2 regions of the Paenibacillus residui genome follow, and region 1 is predicted to be linked to the other one. Evidence: a T-box and tRNA genes for the amino acid it is inferred to sense, from the RefSeq annotation. Region 1 holds a T-box; the other holds one or more tRNA genes.
The links. A T-box is a leader RNA that pairs with one kind of tRNA and senses whether it is charged. The one in region 1 lies ahead of ACFQ03_RS08790 (arginine--tRNA ligase), so its partner is inferred to be a tRNA-Arg.
Positions count from the first base shown of each region.

Region 2: it encodes a tRNA-Arg, which carries the amino acid that the T-box ahead of ACFQ03_RS08790 (arginine--tRNA ligase) is inferred to sense. The anticodon was not compared.

Region 1 covers NZ_JBHTIU010000028.1:34,207-50,590, reverse strand. Annotated here, with positions in the region: gene ACFQ03_RS08855 (MmgE/PrpD family protein) at 1-67, shown strand, start outside; gene ACFQ03_RS08850 (bifunctional transcriptional activator/DNA repair enzyme AdaA) at 245-829, shown strand; gene ACFQ03_RS08845 (methylated-DNA--[protein]-cysteine S-methyltransferase) at 826-1,371, shown strand; gene ACFQ03_RS08840 (hypothetical protein) at 1,665-2,204, shown strand; gene ACFQ03_RS08835 (ABC transporter permease) at 2,701-3,678, shown strand; gene ACFQ03_RS08830 (carbohydrate ABC transporter permease) at 3,694-4,605, shown strand; gene ACFQ03_RS08825 (extracellular solute-binding protein) at 4,694-6,301, shown strand; gene ACFQ03_RS08820 (helix-turn-helix domain-containing protein) at 6,317-8,614, opposite strand; gene ACFQ03_RS08815 (ATP-binding protein) at 8,779-10,038, opposite strand; gene ACFQ03_RS08810 (Rrf2 family transcriptional regulator) at 10,430-10,834, shown strand; gene ACFQ03_RS08805 (NAD(P)/FAD-dependent oxidoreductase) at 10,953-11,858, shown strand; gene ACFQ03_RS08800 (NUDIX hydrolase) at 12,124-12,519, shown strand; gene ACFQ03_RS08795 (aminoglycoside phosphotransferase family protein) at 12,944-13,666, shown strand; T-box leader at 13,751-13,967, shown strand; gene ACFQ03_RS08790 (arginine--tRNA ligase) at 14,015-15,877, shown strand; gene ACFQ03_RS08785 (hypothetical protein) at 15,917-16,180, shown strand.
Region 2 covers NZ_JBHTIU010000078.1:254-16,637, forward strand. Annotated here, with positions in the region: gene ACFQ03_RS19510 (helix-turn-helix domain-containing protein) at 143-505, shown strand; gene ACFQ03_RS19515 (ImmA/IrrE family metallo-endopeptidase) at 758-1,294, shown strand; gene tadA (tRNA adenosine(34) deaminase TadA) at 1,553-2,020, shown strand; tRNA gene ACFQ03_RS19525 (tRNA-Arg) at 2,124-2,200, shown strand; tRNA gene ACFQ03_RS19530 (tRNA-Pro) at 2,218-2,294, shown strand; gene ACFQ03_RS19535 (EamA family transporter) at 2,383-3,294, shown strand; tRNA gene ACFQ03_RS19540 (tRNA-Asp) at 3,382-3,458, opposite strand; gene ACFQ03_RS19545 (O-antigen ligase family protein) at 3,593-6,085, opposite strand; gene ACFQ03_RS19550 (alpha/beta fold hydrolase) at 6,389-7,192, shown strand; gene ACFQ03_RS19555 (ABC transporter ATP-binding protein) at 7,325-8,200, shown strand; gene ACFQ03_RS19560 (hypothetical protein) at 8,197-10,374, shown strand; gene ACFQ03_RS19565 (RNA polymerase sigma factor) at 10,378-10,959, shown strand; gene ACFQ03_RS19570 (hypothetical protein) at 10,952-11,773, shown strand; gene ACFQ03_RS19575 (ATP-binding cassette domain-containing protein) at 11,770-12,633, shown strand; gene ACFQ03_RS19580 (stalk domain-containing protein) at 12,664-14,115, opposite strand; gene ACFQ03_RS19585 (small acid-soluble spore protein P) at 14,636-14,785, opposite strand; gene ACFQ03_RS19590 (hypothetical protein) at 14,798-14,947, opposite strand; gene ACFQ03_RS19595 (hypothetical protein) at 14,964-15,311, opposite strand; tRNA gene ACFQ03_RS19600 (tRNA-Ser) at 15,502-15,591, opposite strand; gene serS (serine--tRNA ligase) at 15,677-16,384, opposite strand, start outside.

The sequences.
Region 1 (16,384 bases):
AAGCTTGGATGAGCTGGAGGACGCTCGGGAGCTTACACGGCATTTGTCGGAGGCCGCTTACGAGTGAAAGAGAAGCAAGCGATAACATTCTCCTCCATATAATGTTGACCGGCAGGCTGAGCCAATCCCGTTCGTTCTTCGTTAATCGATGCTTCATCGACTTTCGGATTTTTGCTCTCTTATTCTCGCAGCATTAACATTCTCCCGCCGAAACCCTATAATGAAAATCGGGAGGTGTCATCGTATGAACGAGGAGTATTGGAAGGCCATTGTGGAATGCAACGGCGCTTTCGACGGCCGATTCTACTATGGAGTCGCATCAACGAGAATCTATTGTCTGCCTTCATGCCGGTCCAAAACCCCGAAGAAGGAGCATACCCGCATATTTGCCACTGCCGAGGAAGCCCGCAAGTCAGGCTTTCGGGCGTGCAAGCGATGCCGGCCGGATTATCCCATCCGGTATGGGCCGGATGGAGAGATGGCTATTCGCGTAACCGAGCTTATCGAGAGTGAATATGACAAACCTTTGACACTGGACAGACTGGCAGAGGTGCTGCATACAAGCTCCTCGCATTTGCATCGCACGTTTCGGAGGGTAACCGGGATGACACCGGCCGAATATTTGCGGAACATCCGGATCCAAACCGCGGTGGAGAAGCTGAAGGAACCCGGTCTGAACATCACCGACATCGCCCTGGCCACCGGCTTTCGCACAGCCTCCCATTTCACAACCGTTTTCCGTGAGAGCATGGGGTATTCGCCTTCGGAATATCGCCAGTTGCACAAATATGCTGCAGCCAACGCAGTAGAAAAGAGGCGACCCATATGAACAGCAACCAAGAGGTCATTTACTGGGCTCCGTATTCCCGGGGCCGCTCACAATTTTATCTGTCCGCGTCCGAGCGAGGGCTTTGCTGCATAACTCTGCCGAACGAATCCTTTATTCGACTGGAGCGGCAAATAATCAAGCGGTATCCTAGGGCGCGCATGGTGCGCAGCGATGACCGGCTAGCCTCCTATATCCGGGAGCTGGATGAATATTTTCACGGGATTCGAACCCGGTTCGAAAGCCCGCTCGACCCCGGGGGAACCCCGTTCCAGCAGCAGGTATGGAATGAGCTGCGCCAAATTCCGTATGGACAAACCAGGTCCTATTCGGAATTGGCCGACGCTGTCCGGCGCCCGAAGGCGGTCCGAGCCGTCGGTGCCGCGAATGCAAACAATCCGCTGCCGATCTTCGTTCCGTGTCATCGGGTGATCGGAAAGAATGCTAAGTTGGTCGGCTATCGCGGGGGGATCGATCTGAAATCGGAGCTGCTTGAGCTTGAACGGCAAACGAACGGCATTCGCACAAGTATACGGGCAGAGTAGAAATGGTTAATGACATCAGGGGCCCTTTTCGAAAGATGAGTTAATAAATTGAGGTTGGATGTCATAAAAAAAGCTCCTAACGGAGCCTCTTCGAAGACGAATAACCCGGTTTTAAAGGAAGCTTTTTATGCCAATTAGAAAGTTGTTCCATTTTAATGCTTTAATGAACTTAAACTTTCTAATGTGGTAAAAAACACTGACTTTCTGTCAGTGTTTTGCTATATAATGGAGACCGTACCATTAGAAATCGTCAATGGATATCGTCTATGGCGGAAGAGAAGAGAGGTTAGGGAATGGTAAAAGCGGGCTTTGACAAGCTATTCTGGGGTTTTCTGTTCATCATGATTGATTTTAGAGTCCAAGGCTTTGATATTTTGCCGGATATCATCGGTTATATTTTGTTTGCCGTAGGATTCAGCACGTTGGCCGGACACAGCCCCTATTTCAAAAAGGCGGGAACCCTGAATCTCGTCATGATTGCCGTATCTATTTTCAGCATCTATGAACAGCCTAATACGGACGGTGGAGTTCATTTCAACCTATTAGGTCTACTTATCGGAATCGTTTCGTTAATACTGGGTCTGATCCTTGTCCATCATTTGTTCATGGGGATTAAGGAGATGGCCAACCACCAGGGGAAGACACAGATCTACGAAGAGGCGGAGAAGAGGTGGACGCAATACCTGCTGCTGCAGGTGGCCGCTATTTTGGCCATCGTTATGTTTATCATTCCGCCGTTAGCTTTTATTTTAATTATTGCTTTGTTTGTCTTTTCCATTATTCTGACCGTCGTTATTATGCGATTTATGAAACGCTGCGGAGAGAATTTATAAGGTGGGGGCATAGAACCGCTCCTATAGAATGACTCGTTCTAAACAAACAAAGAGGATTACACAAAGCTGAGCTGTCCCAACAAGGATAAGAGGGAACGAGTCAATCGCAAATGATTAACAACCGCTTCCCAAATCACCGGTCTTTCACAACGCGCGCCTCCCCCGGTGCGCGTTGTTGCTGCGCTACATGTCTTCATTTGATCCCTACCCCATATAAGGCCTTTTCCGAAACGAAACATATGTAGATTTTGACTTGGTATCCCCACATCAATTATGACCAATTTTACGGTATTTGCGGCGGGCAGAAGGGGGAGAGCGGTAGCGTCAAATCCGGCCCCCACGCGAATTTATCCGATAACACTGACAATACATAATCGACATATTTACGTTCTTCATAGAAATTGTCTACAATCTTGATTGAAAGCGCTATCCTAAAGGGCGCGGCGTTATGCATAACGACAATGTACTGGAACACTTGCCAAGGAGGGAGGATCCGATGCGAGACAACGGAAGGAACACTCTTGCCGTGAATTTGGAACCCGTCAAGGTCGACGACAAGTTAAGCAAGAGAAAGTCGTTCCGGAGAAAGCTGCTCAAAAACTGGGAGCTCTATTTGTTTATTGCCCCAGCGTTCTTTTACTTCCTGATCTTTCACTATGTCCCTATGTATGGAATACAGATCGCTTTCAAAAACTTTATTCCCACGAAGGGAATTTTGGGAAGCCCTTGGGTAGGATTCGATCATTTCGAACGATTTTTCAACTCCTACTATTTCTGGGATCTGCTGTGGAATACGCTCAGTATCAGCCTGTACGAATTAGCGGTTGGCTTTCCGCTTCCCATCATTCTGGCGTTATCCTTTAATGAAGCCAAGAATGTTTTTTTCAAAAGAGCTGTGCAAACCGTTACCTATGCGCCTCATTTTATTTCCGTGGTCGTGATGGCCGGCATTATTATCACGTTCTTATCGCCAACGACGGGAATCATTATTCATATGTTGAATTTTCTAGGAATCGATGCGCCGGCATTCCTGACCGATCCGGCCTGGTTCAAGACGGTGTACGTCCTGTCCGGCGTCTGGCAGAGTACAGGATGGGGAACGGTTATCTATCTGGCTGCCCTGTCCGGGGTAGATCCACAGCTTTATGAGGCGGCCATTATGGATGGCGCAAGCCGTTGGCAGAGAATTTGGAACATCAATATTCCGGCCATCATTCCTACCATTACGATATTGCTCATCCTGAACATGGGCAGTATTCTGGGCGTTGGTTTTGAAAAGATATTACTCCTTCAGAACCCCCTTAACATGGAAGCCTCAGATGTTATTTCCACTTTCGTTTATCGGTCCGGTCTGTTGGATGCCCAATACAGCTTCTCCACGGCAGTAGGCTTATTTAATTCGGTAGTTAATGCCATATTGCTCGTTACTGTCAATCAAATTGCGCGCCGCACCAACGAAACCAGCTTGTGGTAAAGGAGGGGGTGCTGTATGGCAGCCGCCGTGAAAGAAACGAAAGCGGATAAAATTTTCATCGTCTTCAACTATATATATCTTGTATTGGCCTTCATCATTGTGGCGTACCCGATTCTGTATATTATCAGCGCATCGATCAGTGATCCGAAGCTGGTCAATTCGGGGGAGATGTGGTTATTTCCTAAGGGAATAACGTTCGAAGGCTATATGAGGGTATTCGAGAACGCCAAAATATGGTCCGGCTACAAAAATACAATCATCTATACGCTGGTGGGGACGGCAGTCAATTTGTTTGTCACGCTGCCCGCGGCCTATGCATTGAGCCGTAAAGATTTTATCGGACGAAACTTCTTCATGGGGATGTTTTTGTTTACCATGTTTTTCGGCGGCGGTCTGGTACCCGGATACCTGCTTGTCAAAAATTTGGGGCTCGTCAACACCATGTGGGCGCTCATCCTGCCGGGAGCCGCGTCCGTATGGAATATCATCGTCGCCCGCACCTTCTTCCAATCAACGATTCCGAAGGAATTGCAGGAGGCCGCTCACATCGACGGCTGCACCAATCTCAGACTGTTCGTCAAGGTCGTCCTGCCGCTGTCGACGCCAATCATTGCCGTTATGGCTTTGTTCTATGGGGTCGGGCATTGGAACAGCTATTTTGGAGCGCTCATTTATTTGAACGAAGAAACGAAATACCCGCTGCAAATGATTTTGCGCCAGATTCTCGTTCTGCAGGAGATGTCCGCCATGACCAAAGGAGCGGCGATCGATTCATCGGTCGCAGCGGCTATGAACAACAAGGCGGAAGTAGCCGCGCTCGTGAAATATGCAGTAATTATTGTATCGTCGCTGCCGGTTATCGTCGTCTATCCATTTGTGCAGAGGTACTTTGTGCAAGGGGTTATGATCGGTTCGGTCAAAGGCTGATTCCTTGATCTGGAACCCCATTCTTCACACAATTGCTTTGGTGTCGGATGCTTTTCAAATCATGAACAGAATAAGGGAGGAAGCAAGCATGCAACAGCTTATCAACATGCGGGCGGCTGCGTTGGCTGCGACAATGCTCATGACAGTGTTGGCGGGTTGCAGTTCACCCGACAAGCAGGGAGCAGACAACCCGGAGCATAAGGATCCGGTCTCGGGAAGCCATGTCAATAAAGAAGGATTCCCGATCGTGAACGAACCGCTCTCCTTAACGATGATGGGACCCGATGTCGGAATTCAGAACTGGCAGGATATGGTTGTATTCCAGGAAATGGAGAAGCTGACGGGCATCAAGCTGCAGTTCCGCAATGCCCCGCTGGACAGCTTCGATACGAAGAAGAACCTGGTCTTCGCCAGCGGAGATTTGCCGGATATTTTCTATGCGGCACAGATTACGTCGGCCGAGGAAGTCAACTATGGGGGACAGGGGCTTCTTGTGCCGCTGGAGGAATTGATCGACCAGTACGCACCGAACATTAAGAAGGTGCTGGATAAACACCCGGACATTCGCAAATCGATTACGACGCCGGATGGGCATATATACTCCCTGCCGCGCATCGACCTGTCCGCTGTCTGGTATCGGGGCCCTATGTGGTATAACGGCAAATTTCTGAAAGCGCTCAACATGGATAAACTGCCGGAGACTACGGAAGAGCTGTACACCTATCTGAAAAGGGTTAAGGAAGAAGATCCGAACGGCAACGGCAAGCAGGACGAAATTCCGCTCGTGTCCGTCAAGCTGGATGATATTCGGATGTTCATGCTGGGCTTCTGGGGAATCTACGGCGAAGTGATCTATGCCGATAAAGACGGTAAAGTTCATTATACTCCGATGGAAGAAGGATATAAGGGCTATCTGACCTTTCTGAACCGGCTGTGGAACGAAGGCCTGCTGGATAAGGAAACCTTCTCCCAAACGGACGATCAGAAGAAAGCCAAAGGGAAAAACAATCAAGTGGCGCTGTTCTCCGACTATCATCCATACTTCACGTTAGGCGGGGAGCCGGGCACGGACGATCCGATGATGCTGCCTGTGAAGAGCGACATGGTCGATGCCCCGGTTTACGGCAAGCATCCCGGCCTGTCAACGGGCGCGTTCGCGATTACGAGCAGCAATCCGTCCCCGGAAGCGACCATGCGCTGGATCGATTACCTGTATACTTATGAAGGGGCGACGTTGTTCGGCCAAGGTCCGGAAGGAATCCTATGGAAGTATAAGGACAAAGAGAAGCAGATCAAAGAATGGCTGCCCGTTCCTGGCGGTGGCGACCGGGAAGACTACAGGGCAACGCTGACTCCCGACTACGGCATTGTGACGCCGGGAGTAGCGGATGCCAAGGTGAGCCAAGGACTGAGAGGCGAATTCGATGATTGGCTGGATAAAGAAACCTTGGAGAAGCTGGTGCCGTACGCCAAAGTCCCTTATCCAAAAGTATACCAGACACAGGAGGAGCAGCAGGAAACATCCAGATTGCGCTCGGATCTCGATACTTATGTGAAACAGATGGAAGCGAAGTTCGTTACGGGCCAAGAGCCGCTCAGCAACTGGGATAAGTATAGCGATCAATTGAAGAAAATGGGAGCGGATCGGGTTGTGGAAATCTACCAGGCCGCCTATGACCGTTGGGATTCGAAATAAAGCATTAAGATTCGGCTATTCATCATCTGCATATAGCAATGTCTTTTCACGTGCCGTATGCAACTTTCGATACTGCCCTGGTGTATATCCGGTCACCTTCTTGAATTTGCGAATGAAATTAGGCGCGTCCAGATAGCCGACCCGGGTGATAATATCCTTCAGCGGATCGCCGGTCGTCAGCAGCAGCCGTTTCACTTCTTCCATTCTGCGCTGCCAAACGTATTGCGAGAAATTGCATCCCGTCCGCTCTTTGAAGGCGCGGCTCAAGTAAGAGGACGAGATAGAATGTTTCTGCGCGAGCTTATCCAGGCTGAGCTGGTAGTCGGTGTACTCCTCATCGACCTGAGCGATGATCTCATCCATGATCGAGTGCTGTTTGGTTTCCGTGTTCATTTCGACCTGCTTGCAAATTTGCGCGGCGAACATTCCCAGCTTATTTTCCAGTTCCTCCAGTGATTCGAAGGAGGTCATGTTCGGGATATCCCGGACAAATTCGGCCATTCCCAGCTCCGACGCCGTCTTGAGGAGGGTGTTCAGGAGATCGAAGCAAATGCAGCGCAAAAAAGCTAATGACAGCTTCTGCGACTTGATGTTGGCAAAGATTGTACGGATCATTTGTATCGCGACGGTTTCGTTGCCGTGCCTCAAGCTTTGGACCAGCTTGAGCAGCGCATCCTTCGGAATCCAGTAGGTTGAATGCGGAGTATCGGAGAGCTTCTCGAAGTAAGTCGTGCTGCCCTTGCCGCTGGCCATGCGGTATTCCAGCGCCGAGGAGGCTTCAATATAGGATTGGTTCAGCATCCCGGGGCTCGAATAGCACTTGCCGATCCCGAAGGACGGAATCAGATGCGAGTTCTCCATCACGATAGCACGTAAGGCTTCCACGATCCGCTCGATCCGCCGATTCGGCGAATGGCCGTGATCTGTTGTTCCAGCCATGCAGATAATGAGTGCAATTTGATCGGACTGCGGCAGCTCAACGCCATAAACCAGCGTTTTATATTCGGGAATACTCACTTCCGTCAGCAGATGGATAATTTTCTGGCGATCCTGGAATGGCTCCGATAAGCCGGGATATTCGTCCCAAGCCATGGAAATGACGAAGTAACGGTCACCAACCAATTGCACGCCGAACATCTTCAAGAGCTGCCCCGCTTGCTGTTCCTCAGGCAACCCGTGCGTCAACAGCATAAGCAAAAACTGGTTCCTGGCATAGGGCTCCTGAAGATCGACACGGGTACTGTAGTTATGCAGCATCTGGCGAATCCAATCCAGTTCATTGGGGGATTTCGTCAGAGCGGGGGCGGTGGAGTCCGCCTTCAGCTTGGCAAATTCCAGCAAATCGTGAATAGGGTGATACTGCCTCTTGGCGAGGAGAACGGCTGCGAATGTCCCGACCAAGACAACGATGGCAAAGGCAAGCAAAAAGAAGGTCTGGATATGGAAAACATGACTGAAAAATTGGTCGCTCGGTATAGCGGTCACGTAGGTCCAGTCATTGAAGCTCGACTTGACGGCCACAACAGAGTGCGATTGGTTGTTCAGCTTCAAGCTGTGGGTGCCCGGGCTTAATTCCGGGAGGACGTGCAGTTCTTCCGTTGGTATGGGAGCACCGTGGTTATTTCGGGCAAGCACTCGGCCGTCCTGGTCAAATATGTAGCTATTCCCTTTAAAATCATTAAGGATGGAGTCCATCAGTCCCGTAAGCCGGGATTCCTCCATTAAATACAGGACTGTGCCATGTGGATAAGAATGGTTCGGCATGATCGGAACCAGATAAGCCAGCAATGATTTTTCAAGATGCACGTTGGTGTTTACTGAACCCGCCGGGCGTACTACCGGGTAAGCGACATTATTCAGATCGTCGATGATCTCTTCCTTGCTCCAGTCCTTGAATGAATAGGATTGATCGAACAGCACATCAAGATTCGTCAGGCCGCGGGATGAGTAGATAACGTTATCTTTGCGGAAATACAAGAAGATTTCTTCCAGGATCGAGCTGTTCGCTTTATACTTCTCGAGGGTTAGAATGGCGTCGCGGGAATAATAAGGATGGCTGACCATATATGGAGTCAGTCGTTCATCGTAAGCCATCCGGGTTGCAATATCCCGAAGCTCGGTCATACGCGCATCGATGTTGTGCTTGACCTGGTTCAACTGGTTGACAAAAGAATGCTCGATCTCGGCGCGTAAATTTTGGACGGCATTATGGTAGATGAAGAAGGTAAGTATAATTAGAGGAATAAGAAAGATTAAGAGATAGGACCAAATGTACTGCAGCAGCAGTTTGGACTTAAAGTTACTCCAACTCATTAGGCACCTCCCCATTCTTTTGAAAGCCGGGAAATGTTACGCCTACAAGCAGATACGGATAACCCCAGATAGAGGTACGGTCAACAGTATGATATTACCAGTATAGATAATTAAAGGAATGGGGGCAATGGGAAACCTTCGTACAGACAACTGCTCAAGATATATCATTCAACAGGAGACTCTTGCGGGACAGGGATGATTAGAGTCACCCTCGTTCCCGCTCCTTTCTTGCTTTTCACTTCCACTCTTCCTCCCATTCCTCTAAGAATGCTGTAGCTGTACATCGTTCCAAGACCGGTTCCCTTCTCCTTCGTGGAATAGAACGGCATACCCAGTCTGTCTATTTCCTCCTGAGTCATTCCGACCCCTTGATCAGTAATATCTATGACGAGTTCGTTCTTCCTCTTCTCAGCGTTAATCTGGAGAACGCCGCCGTCCTCCATGGCTTCAATTCCGTTTTTCATAATATTGATAAAACATTGCTTTATTTTGGCCAGGTCGGCCACCAAATGAAGACCAGGCGGGATCAAGCTGTGAATTTCAACCTTGTTAAGGTTGGCATAGGGAGACATGGTCCTCGTGACTTGCGCGATGACTTTCCCCAGTTCAAGCGGTTCGGTGATATCGGGGTCAGGCTTCGCAATGGACAAATACTGGGTAATGATCGATAGAGCTCTTTCGAGTTCCTGTTTCATCAGCTGCTGATACTCCCGGTTTTGCTGTTCCGTCCCCCGATTTTCGATCAATAGCTGCAGGAAACCGTTCACTACCGTCAGAGGGTTTCGGATCTCATGTGCAATGGAGGCGGTAAGATTGCCGAATAAGGACAGCTTCTCTGCTTGCCGAATCTCTTTTTTCAGACGGGATTTCTCTATCAGATTTTCAAGTAAGTAGACAGACATCCATATAGTAATCAGGTTAATGGCGATGTACTCAAGGAAAAACCGTACATAGATTTCTGATTGTCCCAAGGTGGCCATAGAGGAGATGCTGACGATTATGGAATAGAACAGCGTAAAGAAAGTAGCTATTGCCATTTTCTTGCGTATGGGAAAAGAGTCGCGAAAAGGCCCCGCAATCATCAAGCCAAGCATAAGAATACAGGCTACCTCGATAGAAGCATAGAATCCGCCGCCTCCTAAGAGATACCGGTAAAGCAGATGCACTGCCGTAATAATAACCAGATTGCGATACCCGCTGTAGAAAAAGCACAAGATGACCGGAATGAACCGCAAATCAAAGAAAAATCCCGAATAAATGTGGATAGGGAAGGTCATACATAGAAGATTGGTCGCGGAAAACAGGAACAGGCTTATGAACGATTTGTATTTTTCTTTTTCTCTATCCAGACATAAGACTTGATAAAGAAATATGGAAATAAGGACAATAAAGGCGTTTAACAATAATGTATGGATATTAATCATATCAATCCGCCGCCCTTTGTCTTAGAATAAGTAATTCAGTGAAAAGCGAAACCGTATCGCTTCCTGAGAACGATTAACACTCGGGGCGGGTGGCCGCCGATGCTCCGCCAATCCTGCCATCCAACATCCGACTATTAAACAGTAGTATTAATTTCAATATAGCTCTGTAAAAATCCTGCAAAAAGTGAGGATGACCGAGCAAATTTGACCTTTGTAAATGCTGGAAATAATGAATCATTAACTAAACATACGAATAGGTATGGTTATGGTTGCTTAGCTGCAGGTTGAAGCGATTCGTGATATATTACAAAAAAAAGAAAACAGCTTGACACAACGGCAAATTCAAGGATATTATAGACCCAATAAGTCTGTGATGAGGTGAGGTGCTTCCATGAAATTTACAAAAGCGACGAATTACGCCCTGCACACCATGCTCATGCTCGTTGCCGCTTCTCCGGTCAAGCCGGTAGGGGTTCAGCAACTGGCGGAGTCCCAAGGCGTTTCACCGACCTATCTATCCAAAATATTGACGAGACTCGTAAAAGCGGGGATGATCGAATCGATTTCCGGCGCTAATGGCGGCTACCGGTTATCCCGCAACAAAGACGACATTACTTTTCTGGATATTATCCACGCTATTGAGGGCACCGCCTCCATGTTTGAATGTGGTTTCGTCCACAGCGACGAGTGCTTGATACAAGCGGTCATGAAGGAAGCCGAAGAGAAGATGGAGTCGCATCTTAGAGAAACGAAATTAGCCGATCTGGCCCAGAAGCAGTTGAAAGGATTAAGGTGAGCTTTTTATATTTTTAGGAAAGATGGTGTTTCGTTGAGGTAAAGCATGTTTTCTTGTTCTTATTACAGACATTAAGAGTCTCTAATATCTTCGAATTCAATAAGAAAGGATGAATTTCATGACGATTTACGATTGCGCGATTATCGGAGGAGGTCCTGCAGGCTTGAATGCGGCCCTAGTGCTAGGCAGGGCAAGAAGAAGTGTGGCTTTGATCGATAACAATCAGCCCAGGAATGCCGTTACGCATGCGTCTCACGGCTTTATTACGAGAGACGGCGTAACTCCGGCCGAATTCCGCCGCATTGCTTATGAGGAGGTGCTCCGTTACCCTACTGTCGAACATTTACCAATCGAGGTGGCCTCGGTGGGCAGGATCGAATCCGGATTTGAAATATGCGATTTGTCAGGACAGCGTGTTCAAGCACGAAAGCTGATCTTGGCAACAGGCGTGAAAGAAGTTTTTCCGGAGATCGAAGGCTTCTATCCGCTATACGGAAAGAGTTTGTTCAATTGTCCCTATTGTGACGGCTGGGAGCTGCGGGACCAACCGCTCGCCGTCGTTTCCGAATATCCGGACGTCTTTCATAAAGCCAAATTGCTCCTCAGTTGGAGCAAGGATTTGATCGTCTGCACGAACGGGAAGGCTACCTTGTCGGATGAGCAGAAACAACGGCTTCAATCCTGGGGAATCGCGATCATGGAGCAGCCTATTATGTCGTTCATCGGGCACAACGGGCGGCTTGAGCGTATTCGATTCGCTGATGGGACCGAAATTCCGAGAACCGGCGGCTTCGTATCCCCCAAATTTGTTCAAAGCGCGCCATTCGTTGAGCAATTGGGCTGTGAAAGGACGGATATGGGCGGGATCAAGACGGATAAGGGGGGAAGAACCTCGGTTCCCGGACTCTATGCCGCCGGTGATGCCTCATACATCGGACCCTCCCAAGTAGTGTTCGCCGCAGCTGACGGCAGCCGAACCGCCATGAGTGTCCATATGGATTTGACGGAGGAAGAATACGGATAAAATGAAATAAATCCGTACGAGGCCTTTATTTGTAACTCTTGCGCTTGGAGAATAAGCTTTGTAGATAATCCCTTGTCAGAAATAAGAAATTTGTCTTTTGCAAACAAACGTTCTATTATAGTAGTAATTGCCGTATTTGAACATAAAGTTCATAATTTAGACGATTACGATTTTACCCTGTTTAGAATCGGCGAAAGGGGCTTATCATGGAGTGTACTTGGTTTGGTCTTGATGAAATAAATTCTAATGAAATTAAATATGTGTCATGATCGCCGAATATCAAAACCAGTTGATAATTATACGGAATAAGCTACGTCAACAATGGGAATTGCCTGGGGGTAAGAGGGAAAAGAATGAAGATTTAATTCAAGCTGCAAGTAGAGAATTATATGAAGAAACAGGGGCGGTACAATTTGAATTAACACCGTTTGCAGTATATTTGATGAATGGTAGTTATGGCATGATGTTCTTCGTCAAAGTTACCGAATTATACGAATTACCGAGCTATGAGATTGAAGAAATTAGGTTAGTTGCTCAACTACCGGAAAACTTATTATATGGACCGGTATATTACGACATGTATGCAAAATGGCTGGATGCAAAAAAACTGAAATTAAGGTCATATGTAATTAATTATAATGACTCAGTACCGATTAACTAAGGACTTCCTCTACACGATATTGAACTTGATTTGGAAAGAAGTGAGGACTTTCCGCGCTATAAAGTATCTGCTACCTTGAAAATCTGTTTTCAATTTCTGCTGGTGCCGTGCAAACGGATTTTCTAAACTGGAATAAGGATGCAATAGAACTCCATGCTGAAAAAGGTTAGAATTGAGTCTAAAGATGGAAATAAGTTCCTGATTGGTCAGGAGCGGAGGTGATGCTCTTATGAACAAGCATTACAGCTTCAAGCCCAAGGAAACCGAAAATATCATTAACCGTTTTGGCCAAGAGTTCTATGCGAAAGTTCTTAGGGATATCGAAGAATATGCAGACAAGTGGAGGCTGACCTCTTTTCAGTTTATCCCTTCCTATTCCGCAAACTTGATCTTTAGATGCTGCTCGGAAACCTTCGGGAATGCAGTGCTTAAATTAGGCAACCCTGCTTTTCGAGAAATCTTTACGGAGTATAGCACTTTATGTGAATATAACGGCGGACGATTTTGCAAAGCGTTTGATGCCGATATTGACAACGGCGTCATCCTTGAAGAGGATGTGCGTCCGGGAATTCCTTTAAGGAAAGAGAGCTCACTGGATAAGAGACTAGCTGTATTCTGCTCAATATATAAAGGCTTGCACATTATGCCCGCCAATGCGGAAATATACCCGACTTACCTAGAGTGGGTCGGCAGGATCACAGAATACATGAGCACGCGGCATGATTGTAAAGAATTGTATGGTTATATGAAAAAAGCAAAAGAGATCTGCTTATCGGTTTCCTCGATATACTCACAACAGATGCTGCTTCATGGAGATTTGCACCACGATAATCTGTTGCTCGGCCGGGACGGACAATATTTCATTATCGATCCTAAAGGCGTAATAGGCGATCCCGTATTTGATGTTCCGCGGTTTATATTAAATGAATTCGGCGATGAAATCACTCCGGAATTGTTTAAGAAAATTAACGATATCATAGGCATACTGGAACAAAACCTTAACCTTCCAAATGAAATTATAAGGCAGTGCCTTTATGTGGAGACGGCAATGGGTGTCTGCTGGAGCGCGGAAGACAGCTCAATCCCTGAAAAATATCCGAAGCTTATTAAAGACGTTGCTTTCGCAGAAAGCCTTCTGACCGGTTGATGACAAGGCGAACCACACGGTTCGAGCTTGTGGACGGGAGATTGACTTTATTAAGGTTTAGATATACTATTTTACAAAATATCACAAAATTTAATGACCGGGAGAGTACCTGTTGACTCGAGTCAAAGAGAGCCGGAAGAGGTGAGAGCCGGTACGGAGTGAGCAGGGAAACGGACCCGCGAGAATGGCTTCTGAATGGTAAGTAGGAAGTCACGGCCAAGACCGTTATCTTATGGAGTGGTTAAACGACACGTTTAACAACAAGAGTGGTACCGCGAACGCATAAGCCTTCGTCTCTTTTATAGGGATGGAGGCTTTATTTTTAGTTTAGGAGGAGGGTTTTAAATGTTGATCAGTCAGCAGCTTCAAAACAGCATCGAAAAGTCGGTAAGGAGTCTTTTGGACGAAGCCGGTCTCGACTACAGCGATGACGTAAACATTTATGTCGAACAGCCTGCTCATCTGGAACATGGAGATTATTCAACGAACGTTGCGATGCAGCTTGCCAAAAGTTTACGTAAAGCACCCCTGCAAATTGCAAACATGTTGAAAATCAAGCTGGAAGAGGAAGGGAATATCGAGAACCTGTTTCATCGCGTCGAGGTCGCTCCTCCGGGATTTATCAATATGCATATCGATTGGAAGGAATGGGCTCACCGCGAATTCACCCTGCCTCTGAATAATGGTGAGAAGGTCATTGTTGAACATACTTCCATCAATCCGAACAAATCCGCCCACATCGGTCACCTGAGAAATTCTTGCATTGGCGATACCCTTGTACGACTCTTGAAAAGAGTCGGGTTTAATGTCGAAGTGCATAATTATATCGATGACCTGGGGAATCAGCTTGCCGATACGGTTGTAGGTATTTTGAATGTTCCCCATAAGAAAGAGCACTCGCGTTTTGGCGACTTCTGCTGGGATATTTACTCGGAGGTTAATAGAGAGTATGAAAAAAATACCCCATTGCTGGAACAAAGGACTAAAGTGCTTCATTCTCTGGAAGAGGGGAATGGGAACTTATCCTGGATCGGATTCCTTATAGCTGAACGGATTGTACGCGAACACCTCGAAGAGATGAGCGAGTTTGGCATTCACTATGATTTATTGGTCTGGGAGAGCCATATTGTCAGGGGTGGGTTCTGGGCGGCGGCATTCGGCTTACTGCAGCAGACGGCGCAGTTTTACCGGGAAACTTCCGGCAAGCTGGAGGGATGCTGGGTATTAAAACAGCCCTCGTCCGAAACGGAAGCTAAAGAGTCCGAACACAGTATGGACAAAGTTTTGGTCCGTTCCAACGGCATTTTGACCTATACCGCTAAAGATATCGCTTATCATCTATGGAAGTTCGGGCTGCTGGAAAAGGACTTCTTGTATAAACGCTTTTCGGAAGAACTGTGGACGACGAATGGTCATGGAATCCATTCCTCCTTTGGCAAAGCAGATATCGTCATCAATGTAATCGACCATAGACAAGAATATCCCCAGGCCATGGTGAAACAAGCTCTTGAAATCCTGGGGTACACCCAACAAGCCGAGAAGCTTCGTCATGTCAGCTATGGTGTGGTTTCATTAAGTCCGGGGGCCGCGAAGGAACTAGGCATAGATACATCGGATGGCAAAGCCTCTTATGCTATGTCGGGAAGACAAGGAATAGGGATCAAGATCTCCGATTTACTTGATCTTATGGAAGAGATCATTGATAACAAACGTTCGGATAAAACCGGGCTAGCGAGCCGGATGATCGCCGCTGCCGCCATCCGTTACTATCTTCTTCGGTTCAGCTTGTTGACCGAGGTTGTTTTTGACATGCAGCAGGCGACAGAAGTAACCGGAAATACGGGTGTCTACTTGATGTACTCTTACGCTCGCGCAGTTAGCCTCCTAAATAAAGCAGAACGCGAATTGAATATGCAACCGATGGTTCCGGAAGAGATCCGTCCTATGGAGCAGGCGGAATACTCATTAATCAGACATATCGCTGCTTGGCAGGATACGCTATATGCAGCCAGTAAGGAACTGTCTCCAAACATGATATGTAATTACGCTCATGAGCTGGCTACCTTGTTCAACAATTTCTATGTCGCTTGCCCTATAATAAAGGCGGATAGCGATAAACAAGCGCTCAGGCTTTGGCTCACCTGCAAATTCAAAGAAACCATCGGCGACGCATTAACGGTTCTCGGTCTTCCTGCACCTGAGCGTATGTGAACTACGGATGAATATGAAATGTTTGATGGAGGGGACATAATGCTCAAAATTACATTGCGTGGGACACCTTATGAAATTGGCTTCCAGCACGGTCAATCACTAAAGCCTTTGGTAAATGGAATTGTCGGTTATTTGCTGCATTCGGATCAGAATTGGCAAGAGAAAGAGATACAAGAAACGATCAATCGACTGAATGAATTGGCTCCTGAATTGTTGGCGGAAATGAAAGCTCCGAAGGATATAAACGACACCTTGCCCTCGAAGATTTGCTGTCCCAAAGCCAGTTGTCCGAACAAACCATGAAGACCATACTAAGCCACAAAGAAGGTGATTACCCAGTATGTCGAAAGACTACCCAGGTCAGTTTTATGGCTTTTCCAGAGCAACTAACGCTCAAAGTGTCCGACGGAAAACCGACTCCTGAAGGCTACCAAGACTTCATACTTACTTTATGACAAACTAATCATTAAAAAAAATCATGAATTATCCCGATACCCCTGAGTGGAG
Region 2 (16,384 bases), on a different contig from region 1:
AATCGGTTACTATATGTGTATTCTAATATTACCATTTTGGTAATGTCAATCATTTTATTTCCGTTTTGGCAAAACTATTTATTACCGTAATGGTAAATGGTAATATTTGAGTACTAACTGATTTCAAAGTGGGGACATTCCAATGAGCGTATTGGGTAATCGAATCAAATCTCTTCGAGACAAGGCAGGACTCTCACAAAAAAGACTGGCCGAATCCTTGGGCATCTCCAATGTTCAGTTATCCAGATATGAAACGGGAGACCGGAAGCCGGACCCGGACACTATAAAGCAAATAGCCGATTTCTTCGATGTCTCTGTCGACTATCTGCTTGGTCGGGATACGCCAACCCAGGATATCCCCGATATTGATGATCCGGAGCTGACGATTCTGTTTAGGGATTTAAAGAACGCTTCCCCGGAAATACGCGAGGAGACTCGCAAATTTCTTGAATTTCTAATGGAGAAGGAGAAAGACCGCAAGCCGGGGGACCGGCAGGGAAAATAACCTGACCAGCGGGAAGCTATGAGGGAATCCATGGCTAAACCGGACAAGCCAGTTACGAGAAGCTATGAAACCCGGTCGCTGTTTTGATTCAAGTAGAGGTGCAGGCTCGTTCGAGCTGCCTGAAACGAAGAATTAGAGGCATGGCAAAATAACAATTACTAAAGGAAAGTTCTGTGCCCAGTAAGGGCTTTCTTTTTCGAAATAAAAAGGAACGTATGTTCTGTATTAAACTGATGACAAGAGGTGATAACGGTGTTATCTCTTTACAAATGCACTCCTTTCGAACAATGGGTCGAACAAATTTGCCGCAAATATCGAATTACCACTCCGGAGCATCTCACCATAGAATATGTGTCATCAAGAATGAATATCTGGGTATATTATCAGCCTTTTCGGAGCAGTCATATTGACCGTGGTCTAGGTATGTACAGCGTAAATGTGGATGCCCGCCTATCTCCTGAGGAGCAGTGGGAGGATTTCCTTCATGAGCTTTGCCATGTCCTGAGGCATTCCGGAAATCAATTCTGCATGCCGGAATCCTTTCTCCAGTGGCAGGAACAGGATGCGAACAGCTTCGTGCCCTATGCGGCCATTCCGTTCTTCATGCTAAACCGGATGGAACTGCCTCCTCATCAGAATGATTTGATAGACTTGATTACACATACGTTCAGAGTCACCAGAGAGCTTGCGCGAAGAAGAGTGGAGCAAATTCAACGTAGAATCCTGCAAACTATACTGCACGAAGAATGGCTTAAACAAGTAGCTTTGGATGAGCGCAAGCTGATTTAGCATGAGTTATTCAGGAATTATTCACAGGTTGGAATGATTTGGATGTAGTTATTTTCAGGGCGGCAGTCAAACGGGTTTATGCTGAAATATTCTGACTTTTCGACGTTTTTCATAGTTTGTTTGCTCTTCAGATTAAGGAATTATACAATAGAAAACGGAAGTCATCAGAACTTATCCACAATCTTATCCACAACATGTTAACAAAGGAATGGATGTTCGATGAATTATCCACATTTCAGAAGTTGGGAGGGACAAGCAGTGGACCATCCGGACCATGTCCGTTGGATGCGCGAAGCTATAACAGAGGCGGAGAAAGCATTGGCCAAAAGAGAAGTTCCCATCGGTGCCGTTATTGTTCATAATGGAGAAATTATTGGCCGGGGGCACAATTTGCGGGAAACCTCACTGGACCCGACTTCTCACGCCGAATTAATCGCGATCCGGCAAGCGAGCGAACATCTGCAGGCCTGGAGGCTGCTGGATTGCTCCCTGTATGTAACATTAGAGCCCTGTCCTATGTGCGCCGGGGCTATTGTCCAGTCAAGAATACCCCATGTCATATATGGAACGGCGGATCCTAAAGCGGGCTGTGCAGGGACATTAATGAATCTGCTGCAGGAGGAAAGGTTTAACCATCAGGTGGAGGTTACCAGCGGAATTCTCATGGAAGAATGTGCTTCTATGCTCACCGACTTCTTCCGCACCTTGCGAAAGAAAAGCCGTTAGACTTATGCTGATTCCGGCGCAACTGTCCGGGATCAGCGGAAATTTTGGAAGGCTGCTCCTCTTCCCATTCCCGGTTATTTATGATATAATGATTTTTGCTTAAGCGCCCGTAGCTCAGCAGGATAGAGCATCAGTTTCCTAAACTGCAGGTCGTACGTTCGAATCGTATCGGGCGCGCCAGTAAGTTAATAAGATATCGAGACGTGGCTCAGCTTGGTAGAGCGCTTGGTTCGGGACCAAGAGGTCGCAGGTTCAAATCCTGTCGTCTCGACCATTACATAAGCATCGGGGACCCAGAATTGGGGGTCCCTTTCTTGTTGTATTTTAGATGCATAACACGAGCTAAAAGGATGAAGTTACCCATGATGCGATACGTAATTCTGGTATTTTTAGGTGCCTGCAGCTTTGGAGTGCTGTCCACCTTCGTCAAGCTGGCCTATCAATCGGGCTTTACCGTCAATCAGGTCGTTGGAAGCCAGACCTTACTGGGGATGCTTACACTGTGGATAATCTTTATCGTCGTTAAAATCAGAAAAAAGGGAGACGCGGTATCACCGGCATCCTTTAAAGAAATACTAATGCTGATGGCCGTCGGAACAACGACCGGTTTGACGGGTGTATTTTATTATGCCGCTTTGCAATATGTACCGGCTTCTTTGGCAATTATTCTGTTGTTTCAATTTTCGTGGATGGGCCTGCTTATCGAGTCACTACTCAACCGGAGGTGGCCGGGCAAAGAAAAGCTGGTCGCCCTACTGATTCTCCTGGCCGGAACGGTGCTCGCCAGCGGGATTCTGGAACAGGGACTGGGCTCTTTTACTTTAGCAGGCGTGGCCTTGGGTTTGGTTGCCGCCCTTATGTATACACTGTTCATTCTATTCAGCGGCCGAACCGCTCCTCATATCCATCCGGCCAAAAGAAGCGCCATCATGCTCACCGGTTCATTTATACTGATCAGCATCATTTTCCCGCCATCTTTTCTGGTCGACGGCTCCTTATGGAACGGACTCATTAAATTTGCGGTTGTTTTGGCCTTGCTCGGCGCCGTAATCCCCCCTTTTTTATTTGCGTTGGGGGTTCCTCATATCGGCGGATCACTGGCTACGATCCTGAGTGCTGCAGAGCTTCCGACCGCAGTTCTTGCTTCCAGCCTTGTCCTTCGGGAAGAGGTTTCGGTGACGAAATGGATCGGCGTACTGATCATATTGGCAGGCATCGCATTGCCGGAATGGATCGCCAGCCTAAGAAGGAAACGCCAGCTCAAGCTTCAGTAAAACGTCTTCGGACGTTTTTTTGTTTTTCCGAGAGAAAATAAAAAGAGCAGAGTCGCACTCTGCTCTAAATCATATCATTGGGTTAAATGGCGGAGCTGACGGGATTCGAACCCGCGGTCTCCTGCGTGACAGGCAGGCATGTTAGGCCTCTACACCACAGCTCCTTGGCAACTACTATAAGAAAGGCACAAGCAATATAATAGCATGTCCTAGAATCAGATGCAAGTACTTTTTAGTAGCTGCCCTTGTTAGTCGGGAATATTCATCCGTGGTATCACGATTCCCTCATCGAAATCCTTCAAGCATCGTAATGAACCATTCCTTCAATCCATTCTTTCTCATCAGGGAACTGCCCGATGAATTTGTCATACAATGGAGGATGCTCCTCTCCCTGCCTCATTCTCGCCGCCAAATACCACCGGGTCAATTCACGGCTTGCCGGAAGCTCCCAATTCCCTTCGGTATAGGGTTCCATGACATCCGCGGCAGTCTTGTAATCATTCCGCAAATAATAAATTTGTCCGATAGACAGTGCCATCCCCGGACCCACCCCGAACGGCTCGTGCATCTGCCCTTCCGGAAGCTGCTCCAGCTCCTTCATTTTATCCAGCACCGTTTGGTAAAGCTGAATGGCATCATCCCAGTATTTTTGCTGCGCTGCAGGATCATTATTTTTTCTGGCCTGATCACCCAGCTGCAGGTTCAGATCAACCGCACGATCATACCAGTTTGGAAAATCCTCAAACAGGCTCAGGCCCCAAATACTGCTTTCCAGACGTGAATATGCAACGTCCAATGCTTCCGGGAGCTCATCCTTTCGGAGATGTAAAATGAACTGCTGTTCAACAAGCAAACGATTGTAAGGCTCCTTCTTACTTAACTGCTGCAGGTGCTTCGCCACTTCCTCCAGAATCTTCGAATCCCCTGTTTGGTTATACATCTTATTTAATTCATTGACCTTGGCCAACACATATTCAGGATGATTCGGCCTCGCCTTTAAGGCTTTTTCTAAAGCTTGGTTCGCATGGGCATTGTTCCCCTTCATGCTTTGATCCAAGTAAGTATAGAAGGTTCTATTCGCCTGATAGTCGTAAAAGGATATGATCAGTACTATAAGGGCCGCGGCCGAAATCATACCCGGAACAAGCCGTCCCCAGGTTTTATCCGTAAGCCAACCCCACAGCTTGCTTCCTTCCAGGCGTAATTCAGTAGTTACAGCGGATGCCATCCCACCCAAACACAGGAACACGAGTGCGGCGATATAGCCATAGCTCATTTCAAAATCAAGCGCGCTATGAAGCAAGATGGACATGGCCACAAGATAATAAAGAATTGATTGATCGGGATCTGTTGTTTTGCTTAAGAACACATTTTTGATATAAAAAATAAACACCAGCAGGAGTAACCCTCCCAGGAAAATAAGCCCGACCAAGCCGGTTTCAACAAGGTATTCAAAGAAATAGCTATGAACCTGCCTCGGAAGATAAGGAGCGCCCTGGTAAGCGGTGAACAGCGCCTCCCAGACCCCGCCGCCTCCGCCGAGAACCGGCCGGTCGGCGAATATTTTCAATGAGTCGGCGAACATCATTAATCTTTCGAGTACACTGTGCTGTTGGAGGTTAATGCTTGCGATCCTCTGGTGCAGCGCTTGCGGGAGCAGATTCCCGACCATTGAACCCTGAGTGATAAGCAGAAGTCCGATTCCCCCTAAGGCTATGAGGCCAACGGGAACAATCCAATTAGACCATTTCCAGCCGGCAAACCGCGCAAGCTTTCTTTCCATCAACGGCGCCAGGTATAGCTGGAGGATGACAATAAGGGCTGCCGCCCCAATCGATACCGGTACGAGCGTCAGCCAGCCTTTCCAGGAAAGAGGATCCAATAGGCTGACCGTATCGGCGGCACCATTCTGTTCATAAGAGGCTTTCATTCGTTTGAGCATTTCGAGTGATATGCTCTTGATCCGGTCCGTAATCAGGAAGGAGGCTGTGAAGCCGATCCCCAAATATATAAAAAAACAGATTTGCCGGACAACGGAGAGGAAAGGCAGCAGCGCCAGCAATATAAGCGGAAGCACCACAATTCCCCCGCGGGATAGAGTTAGCGAGAACGAGAGAGCCAACGGAACCAGCATTAATGCATTCAGTGCAACGATCACCCGGCTGCGGGAGGACATGATAAAATGCAAGCAGCCCAAAAGCAGGGCAATCAGCACAGCCGCATAAGCATTGGCATACTGAAAGACAGCCGTCAGCCTCAAGCCTTGGTCTTCCATGACAGCATCACGAAAATAAGCGTTTCCGAACATGTTTAGAATGCAATAAATGACCACCATATAACCGGAAGTCATAATTCCGAATTGGAGCATCCGGTTCCCCGATTGGCTTCGAGCGAAATAAGCCGCCAGCCCGAATAACATCGCATACATGGCATGAAGCAAAATCTGCTTTCCATTGCTGTAGGGAGATACGGCCACGAATCCGGATAAGAGGTAGGATAAAGGCAAACCCCAAGCTAATAACATTAACGCATCTCTCACGGAGCTGATTTTCCAACGAAAGATCCAATAAAGCGAAATGAGAAAGAAGAATAAGGCTGTCCAAGCTGCCGACCCATAAACATTGACTTCGTATTGAATCAGATAGCCGTTATATAAGCCGGTGCGGAACGGGGCGATGAACAAGAACAATAGAATAAATCCCAGGCCAGTCCAATATATGATTTCATTGGGCTCCGATATTCCCAGGTTTACCGGGAGGCGCTCGGGTTGTTTGGTTAATTTAGTCTTCATCTCTGCTCCTTTATCTTTATGGGCCTGTTTCATCTGGCCCTTCCATGCTGTAATGAATATTACAACCATATAGACTTATTACTTTGGAAAAAGTTTCTATATTTTAAAAAATTAAATGAATAAATTCATTTTGTGTCAGGAAATAGAGCTTTCTAAAATAAAAATGTAAAATTTTTACTTTCGGCTTCTCCCCTTTGCATGTAATACACCGCGGCATGCTATACTATACGAAAAGTATTTTTACGGACCTGGTTATGTGCCTGTTTTTCTTTATCCATTACAAATCGAAAGGTGGGAAAACCCATGCATAAAGCTCAATTACGCACTCTGGGGCAGAAGGTGGAGCTGGCCTATGAAGATCGCGGACAGGGTCATGCCGTAGTCCTGCTGCATGGATTTTGCGGAAGCTCGCAGTATTGGAAGTTCATCGCGCCGGCATTAGAGAACGGCTACCGGCTCATCATTCCGGATTTAAGAGGGCACGGGCAATCTTCCGTTCCGGAAGGCCCGTACTTAATGGAAACTATGGCGGAAGACATTGCTGAACTGTTAGAGCAGCTTGAGATCGAGAAGGCCGTTCTATTCGGGCATTCTATGGGCGGATATGTAACTGCCGCCTTTGCCGGGAAGCATCCGGATAAGCTGGCCGGCTGCGGTCTGATTCACTCTACCGCGCTGCCTGACAATGAAGAAGGTAAGCGGAAGAGATCCGATAATATGGAAGCCATCCGGCAACGGGGAATGAATGCATTTGCAGGGGAATTGATCCCGAAGCTTTTTGCCAAAGCCCATCTGGAGAGCATGAGCCGGGAGGTCGAGAGCATGACGGCAATAGGCCAAGCAACGCATCCGGACGGAGCCATCCGCTCCCTCCAGGGGATGAGGGAACGAACAGACCGCACAATGGTGCTGAGAATGGCCGAAGTGCCCGTACTGTTGGTGGCCGGAGCGGAAGACCAGATTGTCCTTCCGGACAAAACCTTCTCGGTTGAAGGGGACAACATCTCGACATTTCTGCTCGACGGTGCCGCACATATGGGGATGATCGAAGCTCCCTCATTGCTGGCTGATCGAATGAAGGCCTTCCTCTCGCAAATCTACGGATAACCATTAAGCTTAACAGGACCAATCGAAGCCGGTTGGTCTTTGTTTCGGTTAAGTCTAATTCAAACTTTTTACATAGGGCAATCGTTGAAGGATTAGAATGCGATTCATATAGTCCGGCAAAGGATGAGAACGTTGATCAAAATTGAAGATTTATCCAAACAATTTAAAAAAGACGTTTGGGCGATTCGCAACCTAAATTTAACAATCCCAACGGGAATGTTCGGGCTGCTGGGACCGAATGCAGCCGGTAAAACAACTCTGATGCAGATTCTAGCCACTTTGCTGAATCCTACATCAGGTACGGTTCGAATAAACGGCCGTCCCCTGTCCGATGCCGAAGAGATCCGCCAAATAATCGGGTATCTTCCGCAGTTTATCGAAATTTATCCGCATATGACGGGTTATGATTTTCTCGATTATATCGGCGTTATGAAGGGAATGAACGACCCCAGACTAAGGAAGTCTGCTATTGACACTATACTGGAAAAAGTCAATCTACAGACTAAAGCAAAGGATAAGGTCAGAACCTATTCCGGAGGCATGAAGCAGCGGCTGGGGATCGCCCAAGCGCTGCTCGCTTCACCCGAAATTCTGATTGTGGACGAGCCCACTGCCGGTCTTGACCCGGAGGAACGTATCCGTTTTCGGCATTTGTTATCGGAGTTCAGCATTAAGCGAACGGTACTCCTATCGACACATATTGTTTCGGATATTGAAAGCAGCTGCCAGCGGCTTGCCGTAATGAAGCAAGGGGTTCTTGCCTTCGTCGGGTCCCAACGGCAGCTGCAAGCCCGCGCCGAGGGCAAGGTGTGGCAAGTAGAGGTGAAGGAGGAGCAATTCCTCCGGTTGGTTGGGAATCCGGAAATCCAGCTTATTCACTCCCGCCGCATACCGGGAGGAATTCAATGCAAGCTTATTGCCTCCGATTCCCCTACGGCTAATGCTCTCTCGCTCTCCCCTTCCCTGGAAGACGGTTACCTGGCCTTGATCGGCGGTGAGGCCAGTTGAGCAAATGGGTTGGACAGGTAAAGTCTGAAACCAAGGCATTGCTAAGTAAACCAATCCTGTTTCTGCTGCCTCTGCTTTATGGTTTTTGGTTTGCCTTCGAACTGTCGCATATCGCACCTCCCGCCTCCGAGAATCTGTACGCCTACGCTTACCAATTTCACAAGGTTAAGCATGTATTGACTCTCGGGGTGGCATTCATGCTTGGAATTTGGTCCATTCGCTCCGATTTCCACCGGCCCGGATATTCATGGATGGGGAGCTTGCCGGTTTCTATCTGGACTCGGATTACTGCGAAATATACTGTTTATTTAATTTATTTAAGTCTTTTTACTGCAGCTATGGCCATCGTATTTATATATTACGGATGGATTCGTCAGCTTTCCGTCTCTGCAGTGATAGATTACACGCTGCTGTTCGCTCTCCAATATGAAGTGTCCTATGCTGTCACACTGGCACTAGCTATGCTTCTGAGTGCATGGATACCGGGAAGAATTACATATCTGATCGGGTTTTGTGCCTGGATGTTCGGAACCTTCTTCCTGGACGTATTCATCATTAATCGTTATGAGCTGTACCCTCTTACCACTTTCCATCTAAACCAATTTCTCGTTGATTCCCTTCTGGAAAGCGAACTATGGGGACATTCCATCATTGCGGACGAGCTGTGGTATGCCAGAGGTTTCACCCTTTCGGTTACGCTCTTACTGCTGGTCGCTGCTGCAGCTTATCTCACTCTTCATCGGCCCTCTCGCCTCCGGAGATGGTGGTTGGGACTATGTGCGGGGGCTGCTGCCTTAGTCATTCTATGCTTCATTCCATACGGAAAACTATGGATAGACCGCTATAAAGAGTATGAAGCGGCCAGGGAAGATGCAGCTTCTTATGAACAGCTTGTTTCGAAAAATAAGCCCGACGAGTTTAGAATAGGCGAATACCAACTGTCGGTATCCCGTATATCCAACCACCGGATTCAAGTCGATGCCGTCTTAACGATTCCTAATTATGATCAGGAGAAAACGGCCTCCCTGCCATTCGTCTTAAACCGTAATTTGGAAGTCACCCGTGTGCAGTGGAATCATCAATCGGTCGCCTGGGTCCGGGATGGAGACCGGTTCATTCTGGAATCCGTCCGCCCGGATCCGGATCTTGAGTTTCAAACCTTGGAGTTATCTTATAACGGTCCTTTATACGAATGGATGGTTTTATCCGAACGTCCCGCCATCCCGATTTTCCTTTCGGGCAAGAACGCATTTCTTCCGGAGAGCGCCGCGTGGTACCCTTTGCCCGGAGAGCAATTTCGTTATTTTAAAGGTAGAATGGATACGGACAAGCTTTATTTGAATACGGAAGCGGGGCTGGAATATAAAGCTCGTTTTAAAGTCCAATTTCAAGGATTTGACCATCGGCTCTATGGGACTATTCCCGAAACGGAGTCAAGCAAGCCGGGAAACCAACAATTTGAATCAGCAGAAGCAGACGGGCTGACGGCCCTCTCGGGCAGCTTTATAGAAGTAACCGTACCCGAAGAGCCGGTTCGAATCATTACTACGCCCAGCAACAAGCTTGAGGCGGAACGATTTCTTCGGGACTTGTCTAAGCATTTGAACTATTACCGCTCCTGGTTGAATGAACCGCCCAATGGGATTGATCAAATTTTTTATCTATCGTTAGCTAACCAAGGCTACGTTGGGGGTATGGCTAAGGTTACCGGGCATAGCCTCATCCTGTCTGAAACGACGTCCCACAATTTGGATAAGTATCAGCTGGGGAAAACGGTAAATGCCTATCTGTTCGGAGATTTACATATGAATTATTACTCCGAACCGGAAGAGGAACAACCTCACTCCATCGTTGGCCTGATTCGCAATGCCTTCTATTATCTTTATTTACGTGAAGAGATGCATTTCACCCATGAACAGATAGTCAAAGGAAGCTTGGCTGGTGTATACCCGCTGCTTTCCCTAAACCAGGGAACAGATCTGTACGCCATGATCGACCGGGCTATCGCCGAGGGAAAAACAGCGCAGGTTAAATCGCTGTTAAATACCTTTTATCAACGGGGGCTATCTATTCAAAGCCATTCCTCAGAAGCGGATATTCCGGTCATTACCGAACAAGAATGGCTGGAGGAGTGGAACCGGGTAATGCAACCATACTCCGGAGAGGAGAGATAACCGGTGACGGATGAACAATTGGTCGAAAGGATGGCCGACGGGGATCAAGCGGCATTTGAGGTGCTTATCCATCGCTATCATGGACCCCTGCTCGGCTATTTGGAACGGCATCTGTACAATCGGGAAAGAGCGGAAGACTTCGTTCAAGAGACGTTCCTGCGATTAATCCGGCAATTGAAGAAGGGAAGGCTGCCTGAGCAAATCCGCCCCTGGCTGTATCGTGTCGCTCTGAATTTATGCCGCGATTACTGGAAAAGCCTCGGATTTCAGAATGAAAAGCAGCAGATTGCTGAAACGCCGGACAGACGGGATGAAGGGCCTTCCGTCGTCGAAATCTACGAAAGACAGGAAACGCGTAAAGAAATTCTAATGTCACTTCATGAATTAGGCGAGCTTCAGAAGGAAATTATTATCCTAAGGTTCTACCAGGATTTGAAGCTGCATGAAATCTCGGAAATTATGGAGATCCCGCTGTCCACCGTCAAAACCAATTTATATCAAGGATTGAAAAGGCTGCGTTCACGCTTAATCCAAGAAGGTGTGCAGATCCGCCATAAGAAGGAGGGGGAAAATACGTATGCATAAGACGGATTTGAAAGAAATCGATGAGATGATGAATGGGCTGGCAGAGCCGTTATCCAGATATATCGTTAGTTCCCCGAAGCCAGAGGATACACGTCGTCTGATTGCCAATCTGCAGAATGAATTTGACCGACTTAAGGAAGAGCATCAAGCCCTTCAACTGTCCGCCGTCCCGCGCAAAAAGCCGTCATTCATCCGATTGTGCAGGAACCAGCTTCAAGCCTATCATAAATCGTTCTGGGCGGTCAGTGTTGTTGTATTTATTATGATTACTTTGACGACGTGCGGTATGATTGCTAACTACACCTTCGTCCCGCGAAATCTGTTTTCAACTGCCATTCCCTTGTTTATTCTCGTCGGAATGGCCTACAGCTACCGTTCCTGGAATAAGGAAATGAGGACGATCGAGAGCATCCATCCCTTCCCACCGGCGCTGTTAATATTGAGCCGGCTGCTGATCGTCGTCGCTATTAATATTGTGCTGGGACTCTTTGGTACACTTTTTTTGTTATGGACGGTTAAGTCCTTTTCGTTTCTGACCTTCATGTTGTCCTGGTTATCCGTTGTTCTCTTCATGGGAGGGTTGATGGCGTATCTTACGTATCGCAAAGGGATTGCTGCAGGGTTCACCATTTCCATCGCGGCCTTTCTCTTGTTTCATTTCGGCCAGGAATGGCTGCTTATTCATCAGTGGATCGAACTGGGACAGCTAAAAGTCTATTATGGACTATTTCTGATCGCCGGATTGGCTTGCTTCCTTTCGGCCTATCGGCCGCGCAAATTGGATTGGACATCCCGTGAGAGGAATCCGGTATGATTGAACTGAACAAAGTGAAATATCGCCATCCCGACTTCCTGTTGAACATAGACCATCTATATTTATCCCGGGGCATCACTTTGCTCGTTGGGCGGAATGGAGCCGGTAAGACCACTCTGCTCAAGCTGTTGGCGACCGCGCTTTTCCCCAATGAAGGCGAAATTCGTTATTTAAACCATACCGTTAAAGAGGCTCTCCCCCTTATTCGAAGCTGCATCGGATATATGCCTACCGGATTGCAAATGTATGAAGAAATGACACCCTACAAGCTCCTGTCTTATTTAGCCGAGCTCAAAGGATTAGATTCCCGGGAGGAGGTGGAAGCGGTTATCGAGAGATTTCAGTTCCAGCCCCTGAGAAATGTAAAAATAAAGGAGCTTTCGCAAGGCCAGCATCAGCGTCTTGGCATAGCGCAAGCTTTTCTCGGGGACCCTTTGTTCCTTCTATTGGATGAAGCGTTGAATTACCTGGATATACACGAACGGAAGAAGATCATTAGCGAATTAGCGAGGGAATCCGAACGAAAGGCTATAATCGTGTCCACCCACGAATTGAATGAATGGGAATATGCGGCCGACGAAATCGTTTGGATCGATGAGGGTATGCTCTGTTTCCACGGTACCCCTGCCCGATGGACGAAGGACCTCCCTTGGTCGGTCTGGAGCGGAACTATGGACCCTGAACTTCTCCCTAACCTGAATCCGGACAGGATCCTATCGCTTCGCTTAGAAGGGCAGCAGGCCATTATTCGTTCAATAGGACCGGAGCCTCCTGCAGATTCCTTCGTCGATGTTCCACCGAACTTGGAGGACGCTTACTACATTCGCCGCTGGACACGGGAAAAGAACGGCAGATTTTAATAAAGAGTCGGCAGCATTGCCCATTAGGCTCTAAGGAACGATGATCGACGCCCGATAAAGCTCCGAATCCCATTCCACAGTAGCGCCCAATGCTTCAGTAACAAATCTTAAAGGGATATAAATATGTCCGTCTATAATGACGGGGGCGGAATCGAGGCTGACGGATTCCCCATTGACATAAGCTGTTTGGTCATCCGGCCTAAGAATGAGCTGGATATTATCCTTCCAAGCGGTCAACGTCCGAGTTTCATTATCCCATTCGAAATCCGCCTCCAACCGTTCAAATATTCCACGGAATGGAGCCATTGTCGTATTTCCGTTAATATATCCCCGATAATCATGAACATATTGCCCGTTTACAAAAATTTGCACCTGCGGTTGCTCCAGCTTCTGAACGATCCAGGCATTGCTTAACGGCCTTCCTGCCGGACGAACGAACTTGCCGTTCACATATAGGGCTGAGCTTGCTCCGCCATCCATATTCATCGCCTCAACTAAGCCCAAATCCAGTAAAATATGCCCCATTTGCGATAAGGTTGCGGCCGATGTTGTCCCCATTACCATCTTGCCTTCATGGTTAATTCCTACAAAACTCCTGACCGCCGCCAAGCTCGTTATCTTCGGATCATTGAATCCATCGCGTTCCGGATCGATATCTATTCGGCCAGCGGTTATAAGCTTGGGACCTACTCCAATAGCAGAGAGCCAATCACTGCTGCCGCTCTGACCGTTTGTATTTCTCTGAAGAGCCGCCTCTAATTGAATGTCAACCCCGACCTGGAGATGCGGCAATAAGTATTCGATGTTTCCTTTGGCATGACCGATAAAAAGAACAGCCCCATTCTCCGGAATCTGAGCCTCGTCTTCCGTAATTTCGACAATTTTCCCTTCACGAATCACAATCTTGCTACCGCCGGGATAGTCAATATGCTGCTTACCGAATTCGGGGGAGTACCAATTAACCTGGTCATGAGCTTCCGCTCCGAAGTATTTGTTAACACTCCACGGAGTGAAGGAATAAATATTCTGACCCTCGTGGAATACATGAGCTTTCAGTGACATCTCCCAATGCTCAATAACAGCCTTCTTATCCAGGCCTATAGCCAAAGTCTGGTTTATCCCGGAATGAATCGCCCTTCCATCCGCGATCATCAATCCGTTCGGGTACCGGATGCCGGAGTCCTGTTCATATGCGTTGAAAAAAGTCCCGTTAACGGCAGCTATCGCACCGCTTCGCCGAATCATTTGGTCAAACTCTTCCACGTGGCCTATTCCGCCCTCTGCAAGCAATGGTGTTACTTTAATGCCAGGATCCTTTAAGTCCACTTCTATGTATTGAATCGTGAAGGATTTACCTTCATAAATTACCTTGTGCTCGGAATAACTTACGGATTCTTGTTCCGCCGCTTGTACCTCATTGGTGAGAACCATATAACAGATCAAAAACAACGCCCAATATAATAGAAACCGATAGCTTTTCAATTGGCCCCTCCATCTTCTCATCCTTTATACGTTATTTTCATTATATCGGTGCTTCTGCAGCTTGTCAGTATACGGTTTATCTTAATAACCACCTCCGAAAAGTCATACTTTATAATATGAAGTAATACTAAATATTACCCGATGAGCCTGACTCGTTTAATTAACCTTAATTCTCCGCTTCCGCGAAACAACAAAAATCAGAGGTCTCCAGGAGACCTCTGATCGTGACGGTGACTTGTTCGGGATCATTTCAAGCTTCGTATAGCTTCCTTTTGGATAACATGTCTCCGACAATGTCCCGATGTGTTGGAGACACGTCTAACGTGTCTTTGGCACATCCCTCCAGTTTCTATAACGAGCTAAAATAATCGTACACTCGGTTGTTTCGCTGAGAAGTTCAACGGAACCACAACCTCTCTTGTCACCGTCGATTATAGTATGCGGCCGTTATTAATAAATATTCATACTCCAACAATTACCATAACATCAGAGTCTTAAGGGTTTATCTTCTTTGTGCTAATTAACTGCCTTCTCCATGGTTATTGCGGGAATGATTGTGATTTTTGACCTTCTTGGAGCCGGAGAGAGGTTCATTGGCAGGTTCATCATGTCTATCCCGGAACTGCTTATCATCCGGAGAAGGTACGGGTATCGTTTTAGTTTTCGGCAATGGTTTTACCCCCTATTCTTCGTCATGGTTCAAAGCATCTTGATGCCGACGGTCATTGGTATCCTGCTGAATCTGCTGCCGCTGGTGACTATTTACCGCAGTTGTCTCCAGCTTATCGACAACATTCTGCAAATTCTTGTCTTTCCTTGCTGCTTTCGTCATATAATGAACGGCCTCCTCACTTGTTGGTCAGCTCATGTAAAGCCTGAGCACATTCATGAATATGTCTTACGTAATCATCTGCAAGCTGTTGAATCGTTTCGTTACGCTCATCAATGGTTCGATTGTTGATCTCTACATCGACGAGCTCAACCTTTACTTCCCGGGAATCGACATACGTGCACAGAAAGTCAAAAGAATATCCCGTATGCCCTGCAGTATCAATGTGTATACGAAGCGATTGCTCATCTACCCCGTCCCCGACGACATTGGATCGGTCACCATCATTAAGCAGGGTCGGCAGGGTTTCCTGCCAGGCTTCCACCAAAGCCGCTTGATTAACCACTGGAGCTTCGATATTGCTCATTTTATGAACACCTCCATGAGTTTAAAATGCCGAAGCTTCGCCTCTTTTATACAAGGAGTAGTATGTACCATGCTGTTTAGCATCTAACACAACCCTTTTTCGTTTTAATACCGTCTAAATGTCTGGACAAATAAAAAAGCCGCAACCTATTCAGGTTACAGCTTAACTATTTACTATTTGATTAAAATATTGGCGGAGAGGGTGGGATTCGAACCCACGGAAGAGTCACCCCTTCGCTGGTTTTCAAGACCAGAGCCTTAAACCACTCGACCACCTCTCCGAGCGGACGATTCCATACGGAATCCTCCCATTGCCCATTTGGGGACAATGATCATTGTATCACATATAGCAGTGAATTTTCAACGTTACTTTTTGCTAATGACGGCAACATTGTTCATATATGGACGAAGAACTTCCGGAATCACGACACTTCCGTCCTCTTGTTGATAATTCTCAAGAATAGCCGCCACTGTTCTTCCTAACGCTAATCCAGATCCATTCAAAGTATGGACAAATTCAGGCTTTGCCTTGGCATCTCTGCGGAAACGGATATTCGCCCTTCTGGCTTGGAAATCTTCAAAATTACTGCAAGACGAGATCTCCCGGTAAGCTTGGCTGTTAGGCAGCCAGACCTCCAGATCATAAGTTTTCGCTGAGGAGAAACCGAGATCCCCCGTACACAAGTTCATTACCCTATACGGCAGCTGCAGCAATTGCAGAACCTTCTCCGCATTTTCCGTCAGCTTCTCAAGCTCATCGTAAGAGCTTTCCGGCGAGACAAGCTTGACCAATTCCACTTTATTGAACTGGTGCTGGCGAATCAACCCTCTTGTATCTCTACCGGCGGCACCCGCTTCCGAACGGAAGCAAGCACTGTACGCGACAAAATATTTAGGCAGATCTTCCATAGATAGAATTTCATCTCTATGGTAATTAGTAACTGGAACTTCTGCGGTCGGAATCAAAAAGTATTCCGTTCCTTGAATTTCATATACATCCTCAGCAAACTTCGGCAGCTGTCCCGTTCCGGTCAAGCTCTCTTTATTTACGATCAGCGGAGGGAGCATTTCTTC